One region of the Dorea formicigenerans genome, then DNA from elsewhere that is predicted to be linked to it. Evidence: riboswitches for the same ligand, from Rfam matches in the RefSeq annotation. Region 1 holds a riboswitch; the other holds the start of a gene.
The links. A riboswitch is a leader RNA that binds a small molecule or an ion and turns the genes downstream of it on or off. The one in region 1 is predicted to bind glycine.
Positions count from the first base shown of each region.

Region 2: linked by a shared signal. The riboswitch ahead of NQ560_RS00190 (serine hydroxymethyltransferase) and the one ahead of NQ560_RS09145 (GrdX family protein) in region 1 are both predicted to bind glycine.

Region 1 is NZ_CP102279.1:1,863,289-1,867,510, forward strand. Features, by position in the region: gene grdB (glycine reductase complex selenoprotein B) at 1-63, opposite strand, end outside; gene NQ560_RS09140 (glycine/sarcosine/betaine reductase component B subunit) at 83-1,351, opposite strand; gene NQ560_RS09145 (GrdX family protein) at 1,441-1,833, opposite strand; glycine riboswitch at 2,023-2,137, opposite strand; gene NQ560_RS09150 (alanine/glycine:cation symporter family protein) at 2,505-3,875, opposite strand; gene NQ560_RS09155 (alanine/glycine:cation symporter family protein) at 4,188-4,222, opposite strand, start outside.
Region 2 is NZ_CP102279.1:31,032-35,253, reverse strand. Features, by position in the region: gene gcvT (glycine cleavage system aminomethyltransferase GcvT) at 1-399, opposite strand, end outside; gene NQ560_RS00190 (serine hydroxymethyltransferase) at 453-1,694, opposite strand; glycine riboswitch at 1,801-1,911, opposite strand; gene NQ560_RS00185 (acyltransferase family protein) at 2,175-4,163, opposite strand.

The sequences.
Region 1 (4,222 bases):
TTCTTCTCCACCGATATTAGCGAAGAACTGGTTGATATAATGTACAACTCTAATTTTACTCATTATGATTCGTCCTCCCTTTCTATCGTGCACTCAGTACGTTGAATCCTGTCTCGTTTGTTGCGCCAGTCATAACCTGAATCTCAACTTCAAGAGATCCGTCCTCCTGAAGAGTCTTGTCGCTGGCACCAGCGATAACATTAACATAGTCTAAAGTTCCGATAACTTTATCAAGTTTTGGAAGGTGAATCAGCTCATTAGCATTTCCGCCTGTTACTACAGCATCTGCAGCCGGATCAGAGTCAGCAAGTGACTGAGATTTTCCATCACGTCCAGCATACTCATCTGTAATGATAACAGTCTTAACGCCTTCAGCCTCAATTTTCTTTGTATTCATGATAAGGTCTGTATCTGGGTTACCGAATCCCTCCTGAGATACGATTACAGCATCCAGGTCTAAGAAACGGCAAAGTTTTGCTGTCCAGTCAGAAGAACGCATCTTGTCTGCAAGGTAAACGTTCTCATTTGTAAGGATGTGGCAAACAAAGTTAATAGTTTTACCATGCTCCTCGAACAAATCGTGAATAACCGGGTTATTCTCGTGAACATATGTTGGGTTTTTATCACAAGCAGATACACAGTTACCGGATACGATAGCTCCGTCCATGATCTCTGTTGGTGTCATCAGAGTAGAAAGTGTCTTCTTAGCATCTACTCCGTATACATATGTGTCATGAAGAAGTCCCTGGCTCTGTAACATCTGTACATAAGCAACTCTCGGAAGATCTGGGAATTTTTCTTTTCCTTCCATAACCCCGTATGTCTCATAAACCTTTGTCTCATCTGGTGTAAGATCACGTGCTAATTCCCCAAGATATACAGCAACTCTGAATCCAGCGAAACGAACAGCTTTCTCATAATCATGCTGTTTGATGTTATCAACTGGCTCACATACCATAACAAGATTTAATGTTTTTGAGAATGGTGTATACTGTGCTCCAACACCTGTCATATCGATGATACCTTCCTGGAATCCAACGATCTTACCAGCTGTAACAACAGCCATTCCTTTTAATGCATAAGTTTTTCCTTCACCAACTGTATCTACTTTGTTGATTACTCCCGGGAAGACTCCTCCTCTTCCTTCAACCTTTACACGTGGCTCGATAACGTCTTTAACCGGTGTGATTCTCACTGACTCACCTGGTCTAGCAATATCAAATGATACGCTCTTAATGTGCTCATCCTCAAGAGCAACAGCCTCTACAGCTTCTTTGTTTACATAAAGAATTCCATCTTCGATCTTAGACTCTGCTGCGAACTGGATATCCTTAATGTAAATGTGTCCCATTTCCAATCTTCTCACTTATGGTTCCCTCCTTCAAGAATTTTGATATTATTGTGTAAGCTAAATGCTTTAACAACCTCTCGCTACTCGACCTACCACACATCTGCGGATGAAATAGCGCTTTGTAACAGGGTCCAGTCAATTAACTGGAAGTCTTTGAATGTTTCTGGCATGAATTCTCTGTACTTTTCTGACTTGAATTCAAACTTTGCACAGGATCTTATGGCTCCTTCTATAATTGACAGTGACCTCTCATCCAGTTTTCCGGCTTTACGTGAGATCATAACCGACTTATATGGTGTTTCATTCGGCTTCACGCTTCCAGATAATGGATGTGATAAAAGCAAATGTCCTTCGTGTATTCTGTCTCTAACTTTCCCCAATACATCCTCATAAGAAATCTCACTATAATCCACTTCATGCTCTTCATCAAGCATCTGTGGAACTAATGGATTGTTCGTTATTATAATGTAATCTTTCTTCATTTTTTATCCGCCTTCCATTTTTGATTTCTTACATAGATGAAATAAGTATTGTGTCATTCTTCCCAGCTATCCGGTAGGATTAAAAAAAGACGATACAACACCAATATTGTGTGTGCATCGCCTTTCTGTCTTTTGTCTTGACCGTCCTTCTTAGATAGCCTTTCTCTTCAACACAAGATTCAGAACGCAGTCCCTTTCTCAGTCCTTTTGCCTGAAAGTTTCACCCCTGATATGTTCACCAACATACCTTGGCTTGCCTCTTCGGCGGTCTTCTTTAGTAAAGACTCTCTCTTAAGAAAGATCATCCCGCTATTCACTTTTATTTTATAGAGACAATGAATATCTCCCATTGCCTGTATCTATAATAACGTATTGTTAATTTATTTGCAACCCTTTTGCCATAACTTTCTTTTTTTAGTCATTATGCACATTTCGCAATGTCCCTTTTTGGTCACAATTGCCATTGCATTTGTTTTGTCTATAAATAATATATTCAGTTTTTCACAATATTCTATTAGTTCACAAACAATTTTGCCTTTTTATTATAAGATGTTCTACTTTTATTTATTAGCACTCCTTAATTTAGTGCTTTATCACAGTAAACTCCAGTTTATTTGCAACTGGAGTTTACTGATTCTACTATCAATTATTCAATTATTTATTGACACCATCTATGAATTATTTTTCTTTTTAAAGTTTTTAAAGTAATCTTCATGCACCTGGCTGATTACTTTACTCAGCGCAAATAATGCAAGAATATTTGGTACTACCATCAAAGAATTGAAACAATCTGCCATATTCCATACAAGATCAACTTCTGCAAGTGATCCAAGGAACACACAAACCGCTGCAGCTGCAGAATAGATTTTCACTGCTTTCGGTCCAAACAAATATTTGATATTAGCCTGACCAAAGAAATACCATCCTATGATAGTAGAAAAAGCGAAGAAGAACATACAGATGGCTACGAAGATGTCTCCGCCTTTTCCATATAATGTAGAGAATGCATACTGGCTAAGTTCTGCTCCTGTCTTTCCGCTCGGGATAGATTTCGTTGTCAGGATAACAAGCGCTGTCAGATTCAGTACAACGAATGTATCAATAAATACACCTGTCATAGCTACAAATCCCTGTTCTACCGGATGATCCACTTTAGCTACTGCATGCGCATGTGGTGTGGATCCCATACCAGCTTCGTTAGAGAACAATCCTCTTGCTACACCTTTTGTAAGTGCAAGCTTCACAGTTGCACCGGCTGCTCCACCGACTACAGAGCTCGGAGAAAATGCGCCGATAAAGATAGATGCAAATGCATAAGGAATATTTTTATAGTTGTAAATAATTACGATTAATGAGCCGATAATATATAATGCTGCCATAAACGGAACAATTGTCTCCGTAACTTTTGCAATTCGTTTCATACCACCCATGAATACGAAAATTGCGATTACTGCTACTACAAGACCCATAATCCACTGTGGAATACCAAACGCTGTATGGAATGATGCCGCAATAGAGTTAGACTGTACTGCATTACCCATAAATCCAAGTGCAAGTGTAATCAGTATTGCAAAAATTCCAGCAAGAACTTTTCCAAACGTCCCCTTGAATGCTGCTCTTATGTAGTAAACCGGTCCTCCTGTGACCTGTCCGTCCGCTCCGACCGTCTTATACTTCTGTGCCATAATCGCTTCTGCATAGATAGTTGCCATTCCAAGGAATGCTGCGATCCACATCCAGAAGATTGCTCCAGGTCCTCCAATTGCAAGTGCTGTTGCCGCTCCGGCAATATTACCGGTTCCTACCTGTGCTGCAATTGCTGTTGCCAACGCCTGGAATGATGACATTCCATCCGCTCCGGCTTCTCCTTTCTTACTGAACAGACCGCCAAAAGTTCTTTTCATTCCTTCGCCAAATCCTCTTACCTGGATAAACCCAAGTCTGAATGAGAACCAAAGGCCCGCACCTAACAGTGCAATAATCAGTACGTAGTTTGACATGTAATTCTGAATCGTCAATACAATGTTATTTAATGTCTCCATAAAACGACCCCCTTTTTTCCTTTTCGAAAGACATTTGTAATAATGTATTCGTGCTTCTCGAGTTTTAGTATAACCGAAATAAATCTTTTTTTCAATAGAATTTTCTGTAAACAATGATTATTTTTTATTTGTTTTAGTTTTTTCTTATATATATTCTTTTATTGTAATACATTAATCACTATTTTCTGAATATATATGCATTATTATTTTAAATTAACCAACCAGTTTTTAACATTAAAGAAGCCCGGCAGTTTTAATTCTGCCGGACTTCTTTTCTTAACACTATCTTAGCTTATGTTTTTATTAATTAGTTTATTTTGCTTTGTTAAAGTTGGTGAAGTAATCTT
Region 2 (4,222 bases), 1.4 Mb from region 1:
GACCTCTCCGAATTGATGGTCTAACATCCACTGATAATCTTTATCTTTGTTCGCCGCATTTACTACGATAAAGTAATCATTATCTCCACGTTTGTATACAATCAGGTCATCTACCGTTCCACCATTCTCGTTACACATCGGGCTGTATCTTGCCTGCCCATCTACCATGTTGGTAAAATCATTTGTCAGCAGCTTCTGCAGGTTTGCAAGTGCATCTTTTCCCTGGCACAATACCTCTCCCATATGAGACACATCGAAAAGTCCTGCTTTTTCTCTAACTGCCATATGCTCTGTGATAACACCTGTTCCATACTGTACCGGTAAGAGATATCCTGCAAATGGAACGATCTTACCGCCTGCTTTCACATGCGCACCATAAAGTGGTGTTTTTAACTCCATATCATATCCTCCTTCTTGTTTTTAATAGGGACGTTAATTATAGGTACATTAATTTATTCATATAATGGATATTTCTTGCAGATTTTTGTAACTTCATCTCTGATTTCATCTGCCTTTGTCTCAAAGTCTGTCACTGTCATCTTGATCAGTTTTGCGATTATCTTCATATCCTCTTCCTTCAGTCCTCTTGTTGTAACTGCCGGTGTACCAATTCTGATTCCACTTGTTACAAATGGGCTTGCCGGATCATTTGGTACTGAGTTCTTATTGACTGTGATGTAAACCTCGTCCAGTCGGTTCTGAAGTTCTTTTCCGGTAATGTTCATGTTCTGAAGATCTACTAACATCAAGTGGTTATCCGTTCCACCACTTACCAGATTGAAGCCTTCTGCAATCAATGCATCTGCAAGTGCTTTCGCGTTATTCACTACCTGCTTCTGATACTCTTTGAACTCTGGTTTCAATGCCTCTCCGAAGCAGACAGCTTTTGCTGCAATAATATGCATCAGCGGACCCCCCTGAGTTCCCGGGAAGATTGCTTTGTTAATTGCTTTTGCATGTTCTTCCTTACACATGATCACTCCGCCTCTTGGTCCTCTCAGTGTCTTGTGCGTTGTCGTTGTAACTACATCTGCGTATGGAACCGGATTCTGGTGAAGTCCTGCTGCAACCAGTCCTGCGATATGTGCCATATCTACGAAGAGATAAGCGCCAACTTCTTTTGCAATATCTGCAAAGATATCGAATCGGATCTCTCTTGGATAAGCGGAAGCTCCTGCAACAATCATCTTCGGCTTACATTCATGTGCAAGTTTTCGAATCTCATCGTAATCCAGTACTCCGTCATCATTGATGTTGTAAGGAACAAAATTATATAAAATACCGGATTGGTTTACCGGTGATCCATGTGTCAGATGTCCGCCGTGTGCCAGGTTCAGTCCCATTACTGTGTCACCCGGTTTAATCAGTGCCTGATATACTGCATTGTTTGCATTTGCTCCTGAATGTGGCTGAACACATGCATGATCACAGCCAAATAATTCTTTTAATCTCTCAATTGCCAGATTTTCAACGATATCTACATTCTCGCAGCCCCCATAATATCTCTTGCCCGGATATCCTTCTGCGTATTTATTTGCCGGTACAGTTGCCATAGCCATCATCACTGCCGGGCTGATAATGTTCTCAGATGCAATCAGCTCCAGGTTTCTTCTCTGGCGTCCAAGCTCCAACTCAATTGCTTTTCCAACCTCTTCGTCATAGTTCTTCACATAATCTGTTACCTGTTCAACCATGTTCATTTTCTAATCATCCTCCAAATTTCCCCAAAAATTTTTAAAAAAGGGTACAAAAAAAGCAGGTAAAAAATAATTTCTTAACAATCTTAAGACTAATTATTTTTTATCTGCCTCTGTCCTTTCACCTGAAAGATTACTTACCGGTCTTCGCGTGTATGGCAGGTAAGTTACTTCTTCGGTACAATCCCTTCCATTGTTCTCCAGAGTGTTGTCCAGACCCGTTCCTTTTGCCTGAGAGTTTCTGCTTGCCCCTTCGGCTCCAGTCTATCATTCCATGTGTCGCGTCTCACATGATAGTGGTATCTCACAAGTCCTTCCTTCAACTTAACCTCAGAATACAGCTGTCTGATAATAAAGTCAAGCGTTAAATATTTTTCTTACTTGTTAGAATTCTATCAGTGATTATCGTTAAATATCTGACACCGTATTTACAGCCTTTACGCCAGTTTTACATGCGTTTTTCTCAGTAAATAACAACTATTCTGTACTTGTATCTGTACGATTGTCATTGCTACTATCCGTATTGGAATCTGTACTACTGGCATTACTGCTGTCCGTACTTGTATCTGCACCACTGCTCAATCTTGACTTAGGAATTTCGATATTCTCTTTCTTATATGCAGCCAGTACAGCCTCCTTGATACATTTTGCATATGCTTTCGCACCTGCCGGGAGCAAATGTGTATCGTCTGCATCAAAATACTCATCATGACCCTCGCTTGCAGCATACCAGTCGATCAGATATGTATGATTATTTTCTTCTACAAATTTTTTTATCTTGCTGTTGCTTTCCTCTTCGAACGTATCATGCGGAATCCGGACTGTTGTCAGAAACAATGGCATATCCTTTCCTATCTTCTCCCGAATATCTTCAAGTTCACCATTGATCGGACTGTTCGAAAGTGATGCAAATATTACGCCTTCTCCTTCCCATTTCTTTTCGTCAATGTAGGAATCAAGAACTTGTTTACCAAGTGATGTAATCCGTCCGATTTTTGTATCACTGACGCTGTTGGGAAATATTTCATAAAAATCATCTGTCACATCAACTGCAATAGAATCTCCGATGAGCAGGAGATTTAAACCTTCCAGAATCTCATCATCTGTCAGATCAGCCGTACAGATGGTATCATCACTCTCTGAGCCTTTCGCGTTCTGCTTTGCGAGTTGTTCTTCCGTCATCTTACCTGTCTCTTCTGCCTTTGCCTCACGTTTTTGCAATGTATCCAATGCATTTTTCTTCGGCACGAATACCATACAAAGTATCAGTGACACAGTCAGTACAAATGTACCTGCCATTACCTTCAAACTTCTTCTTGCCACCTGTACCTGACGCTTTTTCTCCTGTCTGGATTTCGGTCTGCTTCTTAAAATGTTCAAATATTCCCCAATAATACCATGGCGGATCGGCGTCTCGATAAAACGATAAGAAAGCTCTGCCATGACAACACTTAATACAATCTCAATTAATGTAATCCACCAGGATGCCTTTATCCCCTTACTGATTAACAAAATGATTGGATAATGCCACAGATATATGCTGTATGAACGATCCCCAATCCATTTCAATACTGGGTTACTTAAGAATCTGCTAAGCCAGGTCTTTCGTCCTGATACTGCATAGACCATCAATACGGTCAGAATTGTTCCAACAAATTGTCCTCCTCTGTACCAAAAATTACTGGAACCATTGATTGCTATCGTCATCACAAGCAATGCTGCAAAAGACACACTGCCCAAGACCATATTGACACTTGCCGAAAGTCTTCTTGGAACCATCCGGTACTCCCACAGAATTGCAAGTAATGCACCGAACAGAAGAGAAAATGCTCTCGTGTCTGTCCCATAATATACCCGGCTGGCATCCTGCTGTGGATCAAATAATACAATCATCAAAATAACTGAGATCAGCGCCAGCAACAACGTTACTCCGGCAAACAAAAGACCTCTCTTTGCCCGTCCCTCTCCTCTGCTTTTTGCTAACTTATAGATTCCCAGAAGAATCAATGGATATATCAGATAAAATTGTGTTTCAATCGCCAGTGACCAACAATGCGTAAATGGGGATGGTACTCCGGCCGCTTCAAAGTAAGATACCTTATTAAAAATCTGCCACCAGTTATTAAATCCCAGAACAGATGCCAGGAAATCCTTGCAGCCCTTTGTAAAAATAATCCTGTTTACGACTGCGCTGACAAATATTATAACAACTGCCATTGACATGACTGCAGGAACAAGACGCCTGATACGTCTCAACCAAAAGTTCTTCAAATCTATTGTTCCTTCTTCTTCCACTTCGGAAATCAGAATACCTGTAATTAAATATCCTGATAAAACAAAAAATACTGTCACACCAAGAAAGCCGCTCTTAAATAAAGCCAGCTTCAAATGATATGACAGTACCATAATAACCGCAATTGCTCTTATGCCATCAAGCCCTGTGATGTATCTTCTCTTTTTCCCCATAACTCTTCATCCTCATTTGTACTTTTTATTGTTTAGCTCATAACTTCTGTTGCCTCTCC